4 regions of the Paenibacillus sp. CECT 9249 genome follow, and region 1 is predicted to be linked to each of the others. Evidence: predicted binding sites of a transcription regulator. Region 1 holds the regulator's gene; each other region holds the start of a gene.
The links. Region 1 encodes Rex, which represses fermentation and respiration genes when NADH is low (regulators of the CRP and FNR family bind a similar motif). Its sites were predicted from a motif close to TTGTGAAATATTTCACAA; they were not measured.
Positions count from the first base shown of each region.

Region 2: a site for Rex is predicted at 1,130-1,147, ahead of nirB (nitrite reductase large subunit NirB). Genes of this name have one in related genera too.
Region 3: a site for Rex is predicted at 1,747-1,764, ahead of LQ229_RS06495 (cytochrome ubiquinol oxidase subunit I). Genes of this name have one in related genera too.
Region 4: a site for Rex is predicted at 1,452-1,469, ahead of LQ229_RS02780 (hemerythrin domain-containing protein). Genes of this name have one in related genera too.

Region 1 is NZ_CAKKLI010000004.1:245,099-248,245, reverse strand. Features, by position in the region: gene LQ229_RS06275 (DUF5590 domain-containing protein) at 1-160, opposite strand, end outside; gene LQ229_RS06270 (amidohydrolase) at 178-1,479, opposite strand; gene LQ229_RS06265 (redox-sensing transcriptional repressor Rex) at 1,457-2,119, opposite strand; gene dinG (ATP-dependent DNA helicase DinG) at 2,097-3,147, opposite strand, start outside.
Region 2 is NZ_CAKKLI010000004.1:22,320-25,466, forward strand. Features, by position in the region: gene LQ229_RS05080 (heavy metal translocating P-type ATPase) at 1-424, shown strand, start outside; gene LQ229_RS05085 (hypothetical protein) at 557-1,003, shown strand; gene nirB (nitrite reductase large subunit NirB) at 1,207-3,147, shown strand, end outside.
Region 3 is NZ_CAKKLI010000005.1:31,517-34,663, forward strand. Features, by position in the region: gene cydB (cytochrome d ubiquinol oxidase subunit II) at 1-289, opposite strand, end outside; gene LQ229_RS06495 (cytochrome ubiquinol oxidase subunit I) at 273-1,679, opposite strand; gene LQ229_RS27090 (hypothetical protein) at 1,883-2,017, shown strand; gene LQ229_RS06500 (polysaccharide deacetylase) at 2,187-3,147, opposite strand, start outside.
Region 4 is NZ_CAKKLI010000002.1:170,287-173,433, reverse strand. Features, by position in the region: gene LQ229_RS02790 (dihydroorotate dehydrogenase) at 1-595, opposite strand, end outside; gene LQ229_RS02785 (dihydroorotate dehydrogenase electron transfer subunit) at 576-1,277, opposite strand; gene LQ229_RS02780 (hemerythrin domain-containing protein) at 1,537-2,058, shown strand; gene spoIIR (stage II sporulation protein R) at 2,301-3,029, shown strand.

The DNA of each region.
Region 1 (3,147 bases):
CGGTGACTTCGGCCAAGTCGCTTTCCCGCAACGCGATGCGGCTCGCTTCGTTCTCCTCGTTCCAAACCGGGGTTTGAATATAAACGTAATATTGATGCAGGCCGATCAAGAGCAGGACCGCGGCGCACAAGACGATGATAATCCATTTCCTTTTATTCATGCCGGCAAATATCCTTTCTACCGCTGCAGCAAGCCTTCGAAGCAAGCCTGCGCTTCGCGGCGCACTTTTTCTTCATCCAACGTCAGGCATTCGCCGTCCCGCACAATTGGCTTGCCGTCCACCCAGACATGAGCCACGTCTTTCGCCGACGCGGAATAGACGGCATGAGAAATGAGATCGGTGTGCGGCACAAAATGCGCTTGATCGATATCGATCGCGATGAAATCGGCCTTCATGCCGGCTTGCAGCAAGCCGACGTTGTTCAAAGCGATCGAACGCGCGCCATATACCGTCCCCATGCGGAGCGCTTCGGCGGCGGGAACCGCGGTCGGATCGCCGGAGACGCCTTTATGGATGAGAGCCGCCAATCGTATTTCTTCGAACATGTCGAGATTGTTGTTGCTGGCGGCGCCGTCGGTGCCGAGCGATACGGTAACGCCCGCTTTGAGCAGTTCGGGAACGCGCGCTACGCCGCTCGCCAGCTTCAGATTGCTGCCGGGATTATGCGACACGCTTACTTGATGGCGCGAAAGCACCTCGATTTCGTCGTCCGTTAAATGAACCGCATGGGCCACTAGCGAAGGACGCGAGAAAAAGCCAAGTCTCTCCAAATGAGCGACCGGCCGCAAACCGTAATCTTTCACATTCTGCTTGACTTCGGCGCGCGTTTCCGACATATGCGTATGCAGCGGCAAATCGAGATCGTGGGCCGCCTGCACGAATTGTTCGATAAAAGCGGGCGGGCAAGTATAAGGAGCGTGCGGAGACATCATCGCCGTAATACGCCCTTCCGCCTTGCCATGCCAATCCTGCGCGAACTGAATGGCTTCCGCCAATTTGGCTTTTTGGACCTCTTCCGGACATAACCCGATGGCGCCGCGCATCAAGCAGGCGCGAATGCCGGATTGTACCGTTACTTTCGCCACTTCGTCCATATGATCGTACATATCGAGGAACGTCGTCGTGCCGCCCTTGAGCATTTCGAGCACGGATAGGGCGGTGCCCCAGTATACGTCTTGCGACGTAAATTTGGCTTCCATCGGCCACATTTTGTCCTGCAGCCACACTTGCAGCGCAAGATCGTCCCCGTATCCGCGCAGCAAAGACATGGCGGCATGTCCGTGCGTGTTGATTAAGCCCGGCATGAAGAACAAGCCTTTGCCGTCCACCGTTTCGATCTCATCCGGCAAGTCGTCCGGAAGATCGCCGCCGACGTAACGGATCAAGTCGTCTTCGATGACCATATATCCGTATACAACCGGCCGATCCGCGTCCAGTGTGGCGAAGTACCCGTTTTTAATCATCCATTGCTTCGTCATGTTCTTCCGACTCCTTTTCGTTTTGCAAATAATAGGCCAGGCTTAATAGATCGGTCGTGAAATCGGCCGTATGGATTCGAATATGAGGCGGCACTTTCAAAATGACCGGAGCAAAATTCAAGATCGCCTTTACCCCCGCATCGATAAATTGATCGGCGACATGCTGCGCCTCCGCGGCCGGAACCGTAATAATGCCGATTCGTACGTTCAACCGTTGGACCGTCTCCTTCAGCTCGCTCATCGGTTGAATGGTCAAAGCGTTCAATTTCGAACCGATCTTCGGTTCGTACGCGTCGAAGACGGCAACGATTTTCATGTTGTCTTTTAAATAGGCATTATAATTGCTCAACGCATGACCCAAGTTCCCGGCACCGACGAGCGCTACATTAATAGGTTGATTCAGTTTCAATATTTGTCTGATTTTTTGAATTAAATAAGCGACATCGTAGCCGATGCCTTTGCGTCCGAATTCACCGAAATAGGCCAAATCTTTACGGATTTGCGCGGGGTTCAAATCCAATTTCAATCCTAAATCTTGCGACGATACGGTCAACACTTCCCGCTGTTGCAATTCGTTTAGATAACGCAAATAAATCGGAAGACGGCGCACGACCGCTTCAGATATTTTCTCCGCTTTCATCGGCAACCTCCATTTCTTCGTTTTGCGACAGCCATTCTTGTATTCTCGGAACGATTTGGTGGAGCGGCATATGCTCCATTTTCGGTCCAGGCAAGGAATATAAAAAATATTTGCCATAGTAAGATTCAATGACGCGCGTATCGTATATAATGACGATGCCCCGGTCCTGCGCGGTTCGAACGAGACGTCCGAATCCTTGCTTGAAACGGATGACCGCTTGCGGCACGGAAAGCTTCATGAACGGATTTTTTTTCTGTTTTTGCAAAAGATCCGATTTCGCTTCCATCAGCGGATGATTCGGCGGCTGAAACGGCAAGCGCACGATGGCGAGACAAGTTAACGCATCCCCCGGCAAATCGACGCCTTCCCAGAAACTGCTCGTTCCGAGCAATACGGATGCCGATTGATCCTGGAAACGGCGCGTCAGCTTGCTGCGGTTGCCGCTATCGATGCCCTGTCCCAGAACTTGAATATTGCTGGCGTTCAGTATTTCTTTCAAAGGTTCGTATACTTGCTTCATCATGCGGTACGATGTAAACAAGACAAGCATCCGTCCTTGCGTCGCTACCGCCGTTTCCGCAAGCGATTCCACCAGTTTTGCGATGAAATCGGCGTCTGCGAACGATCCTTTCAACGTCGGAAAATCGCGGGGAATGACGACGAGCGCCTGTTTGCGGTATTGGAACGGAGACGGAAGCTGAACGCTGCGGAGCTTCTCTTGTTCTTGCGCCTCGACGAGTCCCAATTGCTCGCAAAAGTACTGAAACGATTTATCCACCGTAAGCGTGGCGGAAGTCATAATAATGCTCTTCTTGGCGTCGAAGAAATATTCCTTCAGTTGCCGGCTGACATCGGCCGGAACGGCGAACATTTGCAGCGACTTGCTGCGGAAGTTAGCGTTCGCCTCGAGCCAATAAACCGTTGCGGGATCGTTCAATTTCATGAAAAGACGCAATTCGTCGCGATGTCTCGCCATGTCCTTGAACAGTCCCGCAAGATCCGTCACGATGCTTTGGATGCTGAATTCC
Region 2 (3,147 bases), 220 kb from region 1:
GGCCGGAATCGTGCACGTGCTTGCGGAAATTCTGCCGCAAGACAGGGCGGAAGCGGTACGCAAGCTGCAGGTACAAGGCCATCAAGTGGCGATGATCGGAGACGGCATCAAAGACGCTTCGGCATTGGCCGCGGCCGATATTGGCATCGCGATCGGCAACGGATCCGAGATTGCGATGGAAGCCGCGGATGTCGCGCTGCTTCGGGGAGATTTGAACAGCATTCCCGACGCGATCCACTTAAGCCATAAAACGATGAACAATATGAAACAGAATTTGTTCCTGGCGCTGGCGTATCATGCGATCGGCATTCCGATTGCCGCCGCCGGCTTGCTTGCCCCGTGGGTTGCGGGGGCGGCGATGGCGCTTAGTTCGCTGTCCGTCATCGTCAATGCGCTAAGGCTGCAAAAAGCGAAATTGCGCTAATCGCCGGAGCGGATCTGCACGCGCATTCGCTTGTTTCCAACGAAATTGTCATCTCTTTGAAACTTTTTCGCGCTTATCTTGTTGCATAATGAATCTATTAAGTACGATTACAACTAGAAAGCGAGTGTAGTTATGAAGTTGACGAAGCTCATATTCGGAGCTGGCACGGCGCTATTGCTGATTACCGGAAGCGCGTGCTCGCCGAAGGAAGCGCTTCAGACGGAAGCACCTCGAATGGAGTCCGAATTGAAAACGGAGAAAGTGCCGACGACGACGCTCGAAATCAACGGCGGGAAAATTGTGCCAAACTTGACGAATACGATCATCGCCGACTTTAAGGAAGGCATTAAAGTACGCGACATTCTGGAAGGAAGCGGGATCGTCAAGGTTTCCGAAGACGGCGAATCGATCGTGTCCGTCAACGATGTTGCCCTCGATCCGACGATGGAGTGGGGGATTAAAGTGAATGATAAGGAAGTATCCGCAGAACCGTTAAATCATATGCTGAATGAAAATGACCGGGTTGAAATTTTCGTGAAAACGACGGAAGTCGACCCGTCCTCCAACCTTATCAAATAAAAATTCGATTTGCATACATAATTACAATGGAATAGCGGCATACATACGGCGAAGACCGGATCTAAAGCGCGACGAGCGCGCAATGGATCCGGTCTTTGCATTATCGTTCAAACTTGGCATTCTGCGCTGTGAAATTTATCACATCGTTCGAAAACCGTTGAATGTATACTCGAATTACTTCGTACACAGGGGAGGTATTCGATATGCGAAGCCAAGAGCGCGAGAAGCTTGTATTGATCGGAAACGGAATGGCGGGCGTCAGTGCGCTGGAGCAAGTAATGAAGCTGTCTTCATCGTTCGATATTACCGTATTCGGCAGTGAGCCGCATCCGAACTATAACCGGATTATGCTGTCCTATGTACTTGAGGGAAGCAAATCGATTTCCGATATTATTTTAAACGACTGGAATTGGTATAGGGAAAATAATATTACGCTTCATACCGGAACAACCGTGACTCATATCGATACGGCAAACAAAACGGTGCACACGGACAAGGGCGTCTCGGTCGCATACGACAAATGTATTATCGCAACAGGTTCGAATCCGGTCATGCTTCCTATTCCCGGAATCGATAAGGAGGGAATCGTCTCGTTCCGAGACATTGCAGACTGCAGCCGGATGATCGAAGCCGCGCGCACATTCAAGAAAGCGGCGGTAATCGGCGGCGGATTGCTTGGCTTGGAGGCCGCCAAAGGATTGCTCGGGCTAGGCATGGACGTAACCGTCGTTCATCTGGAAGACAGATTGATGGAACGCCAGTTGGATGACGAGGCGGCGGCCATGTTGAAGCGCGAATTGGAACGGCAAGGCTTGAAATTCGCAATGGGCAAGCGAACGGTGGAAATAGCGGGGGACCAAAGAGTAAGCGGATTGCGGTTTGACGACGGCACGGAACTCGAGACGGATTTCGTCGTCATGTCGGTAGGCATTCGTCCGAATGCCGAACTGGCCAAAACAAGCGGAATCAACTTCAATCGGGGGATTATCGTCAACGATTTCATGCAAACGTCCGCTCCGGACGTATATGCGGTCGGAGAATGCTGCGAGCATCGCGGCGTCAGTTACGGTTTGGTCGCGCCGTTGTTCGAGCAGGGCATGGTGCTTGCCAAACATATATGCGGTGTGGAGACGAAGCCGTACGAAGGGTCGGTGCTGTCGACGAAATTGAAAATTTCCGGCGTCGACGTTTTTTCTACCGGGGAATTCGAGAACAGGCCGGATCTGCAAGTGATTCGAACGCAGGACGATTGGAACAATACGTACAAAAAAATATTGCTGCGCGGCAACCGCGTCGTAGGCGCCGTGCTGTTCGGGGACGTATCCGAATCGTCCCGCCTGCAGCAGTGGATTAAAACGGGCAAAGAAATGACGAAAGAGATGTATGCTTCCATCATGGGAACAGGTTGCTGCGGAGGTGCGGAAAAGAGCAACGCGGCCGCCGAGATGGCCGACGACGAAATCATATGCGGCTGCAACGGAGTGAACAAGAAAGCGATCGTCGACGCTATAAGAGAGCAAGGTTTGACGACGGTCGACGAAATTAAAGCCCAAACGGGGGCGACGCGTTCTTGCGGCGGATGCAAACCGTTGGTTGAACAACTATTGCAGCTGGAATTAGGCGAGCGATACGATGCCGTTGCGAGCAAGCAGGGCATTTGCGGTTGTACGGCGCTCAGCCGTGACGAGATTGTGGCGGCGATTCGCGAGAAGGGACTCGGAACGATTAAAGAAACGATGCATGTGCTCGGTTGGCGCAATTTGGAGGGCTGTTCGAAATGCCGTCCCGCGCTGAATTACTATTTAGGCATGATCCGCCCTGTCCAATATGAAGATGACAAATCGTCCCGTTTCGTCAACGAACGGATGAACGCCAACATCCAAAAGGACGGTACCTATACTGTTGTGCCGCGCATGTACGGCGGCGTTACGACGCCGGAGGAATTGAAAAAAATCGCCGAGGTGGCCGTGAAATACGATGTGAAGGTCGTCAAAATGACGGGCGGACAACGGCTTGACTTAATCGGCGTCAAGAAACAGGATTTGCCGAAAGTATGGGAGGAGCTTGACATGCCGTCCGGCTATGCGTACGCCAAATCGCTCCGTACTGTCAAAACATGCGTCGGTTCTTCATTCTGCCGTTTC
Region 3 (3,147 bases), on a different contig from region 1:
GGCCGATCAAGGCAAGCAGCACGACGACAAGCGGAGCGTAGAAGCCGCTGAACAACGTAGCGTACCAGTGCGGGAAGGCCGCGAACATCGCACCGCCCGCCGTCAGCAGCCAAACTTCGTTGGCATCCCAGAACGGACCGATCGAATTAATCAATACGCGGCGTTCTCCGTCGGTTTTCGCGAGCAGTCTCGTTGACATCCCAACGCCGAAATCAAATCCTTCCAGGAAGAAAAAGCCGATAAACAATACCGCGACAAGTATGAACCAAAGCTCATTTAGAGAAAGCATGGTTTACCTCCCCATCGAACGGATCGATAGAATGCGCTTCGTTCTTATCCACCGCATTCGGACCCTTCTTGATGACACGTACAAACAAGGATATCATTACGATTAATAAAATCGTATAAATTGTGGAAAACGACAGTAACGAGAATAGAACTTCTCCGGAAGTGACGCTAGGCGAAATGCTGTCCTCCGTGCGCATGAGCCCGAAGACGGTCCAAGGTTGTCGACCGATCTCGGTCATAATCCAACCGGATGCATTGGCGATATGCGGCAGGAAAATGCCGAAGACCATAAGTCTCATAAACCACTTGTTGGGCCTGTCCAGTTTTTTCTTCATCGCCAAATATAAACCGTACATGCCGAGCAATATCATAAGCGATCCGGCCGCCACCATTATGCGGAAACTCCAAAATGTCGTCCGTACCGGAGGAATATAGTTGCCCTGTCCGTACGTTTGCTCGTATTCCGCTTGCAGCTCCTTCATGCCGCGCACCTCTCCCGAGAACTTACTATAAGACAAGAAGCTGAGCAGGTAAGGGATTTTGAGTTCCATCTTATTCTCTTGCTTATCCGGATCGATGGCCGCAATGACGGTCCAAGGGGCCGGGTCTTCGCTATTGTCCCACAAGCTCTCGGCCGCCGCCATCTTCATCGGTTGCGTATGAACCAAATATTGCGCTTGTTGGTGTCCGTAAATAGCGACTAAGAAAGAGGATATTAAAGCGACAATAACGCCGAGTTTAAACGATTTTTTGAAAAATTCGACATCTTGCTTTTTCAAAATCTTCCAAGCGCTAACCCCCGTGATCAGGAATGCGCCTGTCGCAAATGCGCCAAAGACCGTATGCGGAAACTCGACAAGCACTTGACCGTTCGTAATTAACGCGAAAAAGTCGTTCATTTCCGCTCGGCCGTTATTGACCGCAAAACCGACCGGTCTTTGCATAAACGAGTTCGCCACCAAGATCCAGAAAGCGGATATGGTCGTTCCGGCGGCTACGAGCCAAATGCAGGCCAAATGAACCTTCTTGGACAAACGGTCCCAACCGAAGATCCACAACCCGATAAAGGTCGATTCCATAAAGAAGGCCAACAAAGCCTCGATCGCCAGCGGCGCGCCGAACACGTCCCCGACGAACCGGGAATAGTCGGACCAGTTCATGCCGAACTGAAATTCCTGGATAATCCCCGTCACAACCCCTACGGCAAAGTTAATTAAAAATAGCTTTCCCCAAAACTTCGCCATTTTCTTATATTCTTCTTTGCCTTTGACGACATACATCGTTTCCATTATCGCGATAAGCAGCGCCAACCCGATTGACAATGGCACGAAGAAGAAGTGAAAAATCGTCGTCGACGCGAACTGGATGCGTGACAGTATAACCGTATCCATTGGTTTATTCTTCCACCTTTCTCTCGTTGTTTCTGTCAAACATTATGTCAGATAGATCAATATGGGATTGTGATATTTATCACGTTTTAAAATACCGCGGTGACTAAAATCCGAACTTTCCGTTAAACGTCACACAATCGTAATGGATTAAGCAAAAATGATTGCCGATCGCATTCAAAAAGTTGAGATTTCATCAGCGAGCGGTGAAGCAACGAGCGACGGAGTGGGGATTCGAGTGGCCGAGCGGCGGCAAGACGCCGAGCGGCAAGCGCGGACGGCTTCATAATGAAGCCGTCCGCAAAAAGCTCATTATTAAAAGCAGTAGAAACAACCTTTGAAAATTACAAGAAATATTGCCAACTAATCATTGAAATCCTTGAAGACGTCATTAAGAAAGCGAGTAAGAAAATCACAACACTTATTAAAATGCAACTCAACGTTATTAAATAACATTTTAAAAAATATGGTTTGTTCCATTTGTTTGCAAAGCTAGCGAGATTTAGACGGTCATTTCAAAACGACTTCCCGCTTCGTTTCCGTCAATGTATAGTCCGCGACTTGCCGGTTCATCATTTCCGCCAAATTCCGCACCGAAATATACGTCGTTCCGTCCGTCAGCCACATGGATGATTGGAAGCTTCGCGGCTCCTTGCGCGGCTCGGATACCGTCACTTTTCCCGAAGCCGACTCCAGCACGATGCTCGATCCGCCGAGCCTGATTTCCGCTTTTTTGGACTCCGGGCTCCAGCGTACCGTTCCGCCGAACCGTTCTACGGCCGCCCTCAGTTGTACGTAATAGCTTCGTTCAAACTGTTTGTATTCGTTATTTTGCAACGAGACCGTATCTTTCCCGTTAATAATATGGAGCGGCAATTCCGGCTGCTTCTGGGTCGATGTCAGCACGGCGGCGTTGGCGGAGACGTGTTCCTTCAGCCAAGCTTCGGAAGGCTGCGCGCGGTTCCATTTGATTTTCGAAGCGACGCCGAACTGAATTGGCTTCACGTCGGGCGTGAGCGGCGCAAATTGATATCCTTTGTCCTTGTAATAACGGATAATGTCCGGCAAGGCCTTCACCGTTTCCTCATGTCCGCCGCCGTCATGCATCAGGACGATGACATCCCCTTTGATGTTTTCGGCTTTGGCGCCCTTCTTGATCTCGGATGCGGGTACGTTTCTGCGTTTCGAGTCGCCGCTGTCGACGTTCCAGTCGTAGACGAGGTAACCGCCTTGCTCCAAGTAGGAGAAATAGCCTTCGTCAAAATTGGTGTACGTCCCTCCCGGCGCGCGAATCATCGACGGCCTGATGCCCGCGATCGAATCGAGAATGTCTTCCGTCTTTTTTATTTGCCGCCAAAACTCGCGAAAATCGGAATAAAGCTGTTTGTAGTTATGATTATACGTATGGTTACCGATGCTGTGTCCCTCGTTAACGATACGTGTAATAAGCTCAGGCCGCGCTTCGGCTTGC
Region 4 (3,147 bases), on a different contig from region 1:
ACAGCGCCTCGGCCCCTTCTTCCTCGCACATTGCCGCCATTTGGACGATATTCTCGGCGTTCGGCGACAGCTTGACCGCAAGCGGAAGCGATGTTGCCGCCCTGACCTCGCGCACGACCGTTCGGGCCATGTCTGTCCTGATTCCGTAAGCCAACCCGCCATCTTTCACATTCGGGCACGAAATGTTTAGTTCGATCATCATATCGACGCCTTGACCCCCTTGCAATCTCCGTTTCATCGTATACTCCGTGATTGCGCGTGCGCCAAGCACATATTCATCGACATCGCTGCCGCCAAGATTAATAATTTTTACCGGCTTGATCGTCTCCATAAATTTCATCTCTCGCTCCAGGAAAGCGGGAATGCCCGGATTTTCCAGCCCGACGCTGTTCATCATTCCCGACGCGGTTTCCCATGCTCGAAAGCCGACGTTCCCGGTTCTCGGACGGAACGTCAATCCTTTGCCGGCAATGCCGCCAAGCTTATTAATATCGTATATTCGGGCATATTCCATGCCGAAGCCGAACGTTCCCGAAGCCATCACGACCGGATTGGCAAACGGAATGCCCGCCACATTACAAACCATATTCCGCATCAAAGTTCACTTCCCTCGCTAGAAATACCGGACCGTCCGCGCAAGCTTTCCTGTTTCCCTCTTTACAAACTACGCTGCAAACGAGACAAGCCCCGATGCCGCAAGCCATATGCTTCTCCAACGATACATAGACGGCCGTTCCCGTATGCTCCGCTTTTTGCGCGAGCGCTCGCATCATGGCGTTCGGGCCGCAAGCGAAGATCGCATCATATAATCCGATCTCCAGATCATTCACCAGACTTAGCCCGAATTTCGGTATAACGCGTCTTGCTGCCCGGCGAAATTCATCGACCAGATACGGTTCGTGGCTAAAGCCTAAATAAACGTCGGCCGCGGGCAATTGTTTGGCGGCATAATAGAACGGGGCGATCCCCACGCCTCCGCCAACAAGCGCGATTTTTCCTTTCAAATTCGGAAAGCCGTTCCCGAACGGTCCTTCCAGTCCGATCGAATCTCCAGGTTTCAGCCGCGCCAATCTCATTGTGCCTTTCCCGCGCACCTTGTACAAAAATTGAATCATGCCCGGCTTGATATTAAAAATACTAAGAGGACGTGACAGCAGCGGATCATTCTTCCATGCGCGGAGCATATAAAATTGGCCCATCCCGCCTGAAAATTCGCCTTCGACCGTCAGAAGCCATATATTCCCGGCAACTTCGGTGTTTGAAATAACGGTTGGCATACGCAACTCCTTTCAGGCAAAATATCTTCATTCCCTATTGCTAGCATAGCCGAATGCAAGCCCAAATCGAATGATAAGAGTCACAGTGCTGCCAACTCCGGATCGTGCCGAGGGCATAGGCGTCGCGCAATGTGAAAGAAATGTCACAGAAGTGTACCGGGTAATGCGATTGATAAGTGAATTAATTCACATACGATTTTTCCGTATTTCTATACTCTTAATGTAAGGAAGCGACGAAAGCATATTTATGGAGGGATGCATGATGAAAACTTATGCCGGACTGACCATTGGAGAAGAGATATTGAATCACCCGTTGTATCTTTTGGAAGAGGCGGTTGACCGATTGAAGGAAGAGCATGCGGCCCTTCGGAAAGGGCTGATGGAACTGCGCGAGGCTGCACAGACCATCGTGCGGGAGCGGCATGACGAGCAACTGATTCACATCATCACCGGTCTGAAAAAGAAGGTTGTATCCTATATGAGCGAACTGGCCGCCCATGCCAGATGGGAAGATGAAACGCTATTTCCGATGATCGCTTGGTATTTCGGCGAAGAGCCCGAGCAGTTTTGCGCGATGGAGCATGGCCACGAGTTGGCCGAGCAGTACGTATTGGCTTTTCTGGGGGCGCTGGACCGTGCAGTGCTGCCGATTCGGCCGGAAGCTGCGACGGAGATGGCTTCTTATTTGGCACAGGCTTATCTAGTACTGATGAATCACTTTCAGGAAGAGGAAGAAATGATTGTTACGCTTGCCGACCGTTCGAATGCATACGGTTACTAGGCAAAAGCGTTAACAGACGACAATGAGACTGGGAAAATGATGACAAGGGGCGCTGCGGAGTCAGCGGCCCTTTTTTTGATAGAAAATTTAATAGATTGATAGGTTTAAGTTTTCCGCATACGGGCATACTGATCAATAGAACTCATGAGTCTCTTATAGTTTCAGCACTTATACATAGCCGCTCGAACCATCGATAATCGAACGGCGATCCTATGATAGCGCTGCTAGGGAGGCGTTTTGGTATGTTGCGTAAATCGGGACTTTTTGCCGCTTTTATTATATTCGCTTTGGTTACTATGATGATGAGTTGGGAGTTGAACCGCACGGATGCGGCGGTTGTGCAAGGCGCGATTCCGCAAGAATCGATTCGCCTGCGCATTTTGGCGAACTCGGATAGCGCTGCCGATCAGGCAGTGAAAAGGCAAATCCGCGACAAGATTGTCGCGCAAATGAATACATGGGTCGAACAGCTTGAAGAACCGCAAAGTTTGGAAGAAGCGCGCCGGATCGTAACGACGCATTTGTCCGAAATTGAGGCGATTGTGGCGGAGGAATTGGAAGCAAAACAAATCGATTACGGCTATCAGGTCGATTTCGGCAACGTGCCGTTTCCGACAAAAATGTACGGCGATCAAGTATATCCCGCCGGGGATTACGAGGCGGTACGGGTGACTTTGGGCAAAGGCGAGGGACAGAATTGGTGGTGCGTCTTGTTTCCTCCGCTCTGCTTTATCGATGCGGGAACGGGCGAAGCGGTCGCTAAATCCCGCGACGGCCAGGAGCAAGCGGCACAAGGGAATGCCGATGCCAAAACGGATGCGAAGAGCGTCAAAGCGAACGGAAAAGCGGAGCAGGGCGCGGAGAGAATCAATGTCGGCGCGGCCGCTGCGGCGGGCGAGACGGAAGTGCGTTTCTTCTTATGGGATTGGCTCATGCGCTTGTTCGACTTTATCGCCGGCCTGTTCGCATAAAGGCGGCAGGCGCGTCGCCCAGGATGCGATGTTGGGCGATGCGGGACGGTTCATTGCTCGATCCGTTTGCAGCGCGTCCCTTGCCTTGCCGGGAACGTTGTACGTAGAATGCCGGGCA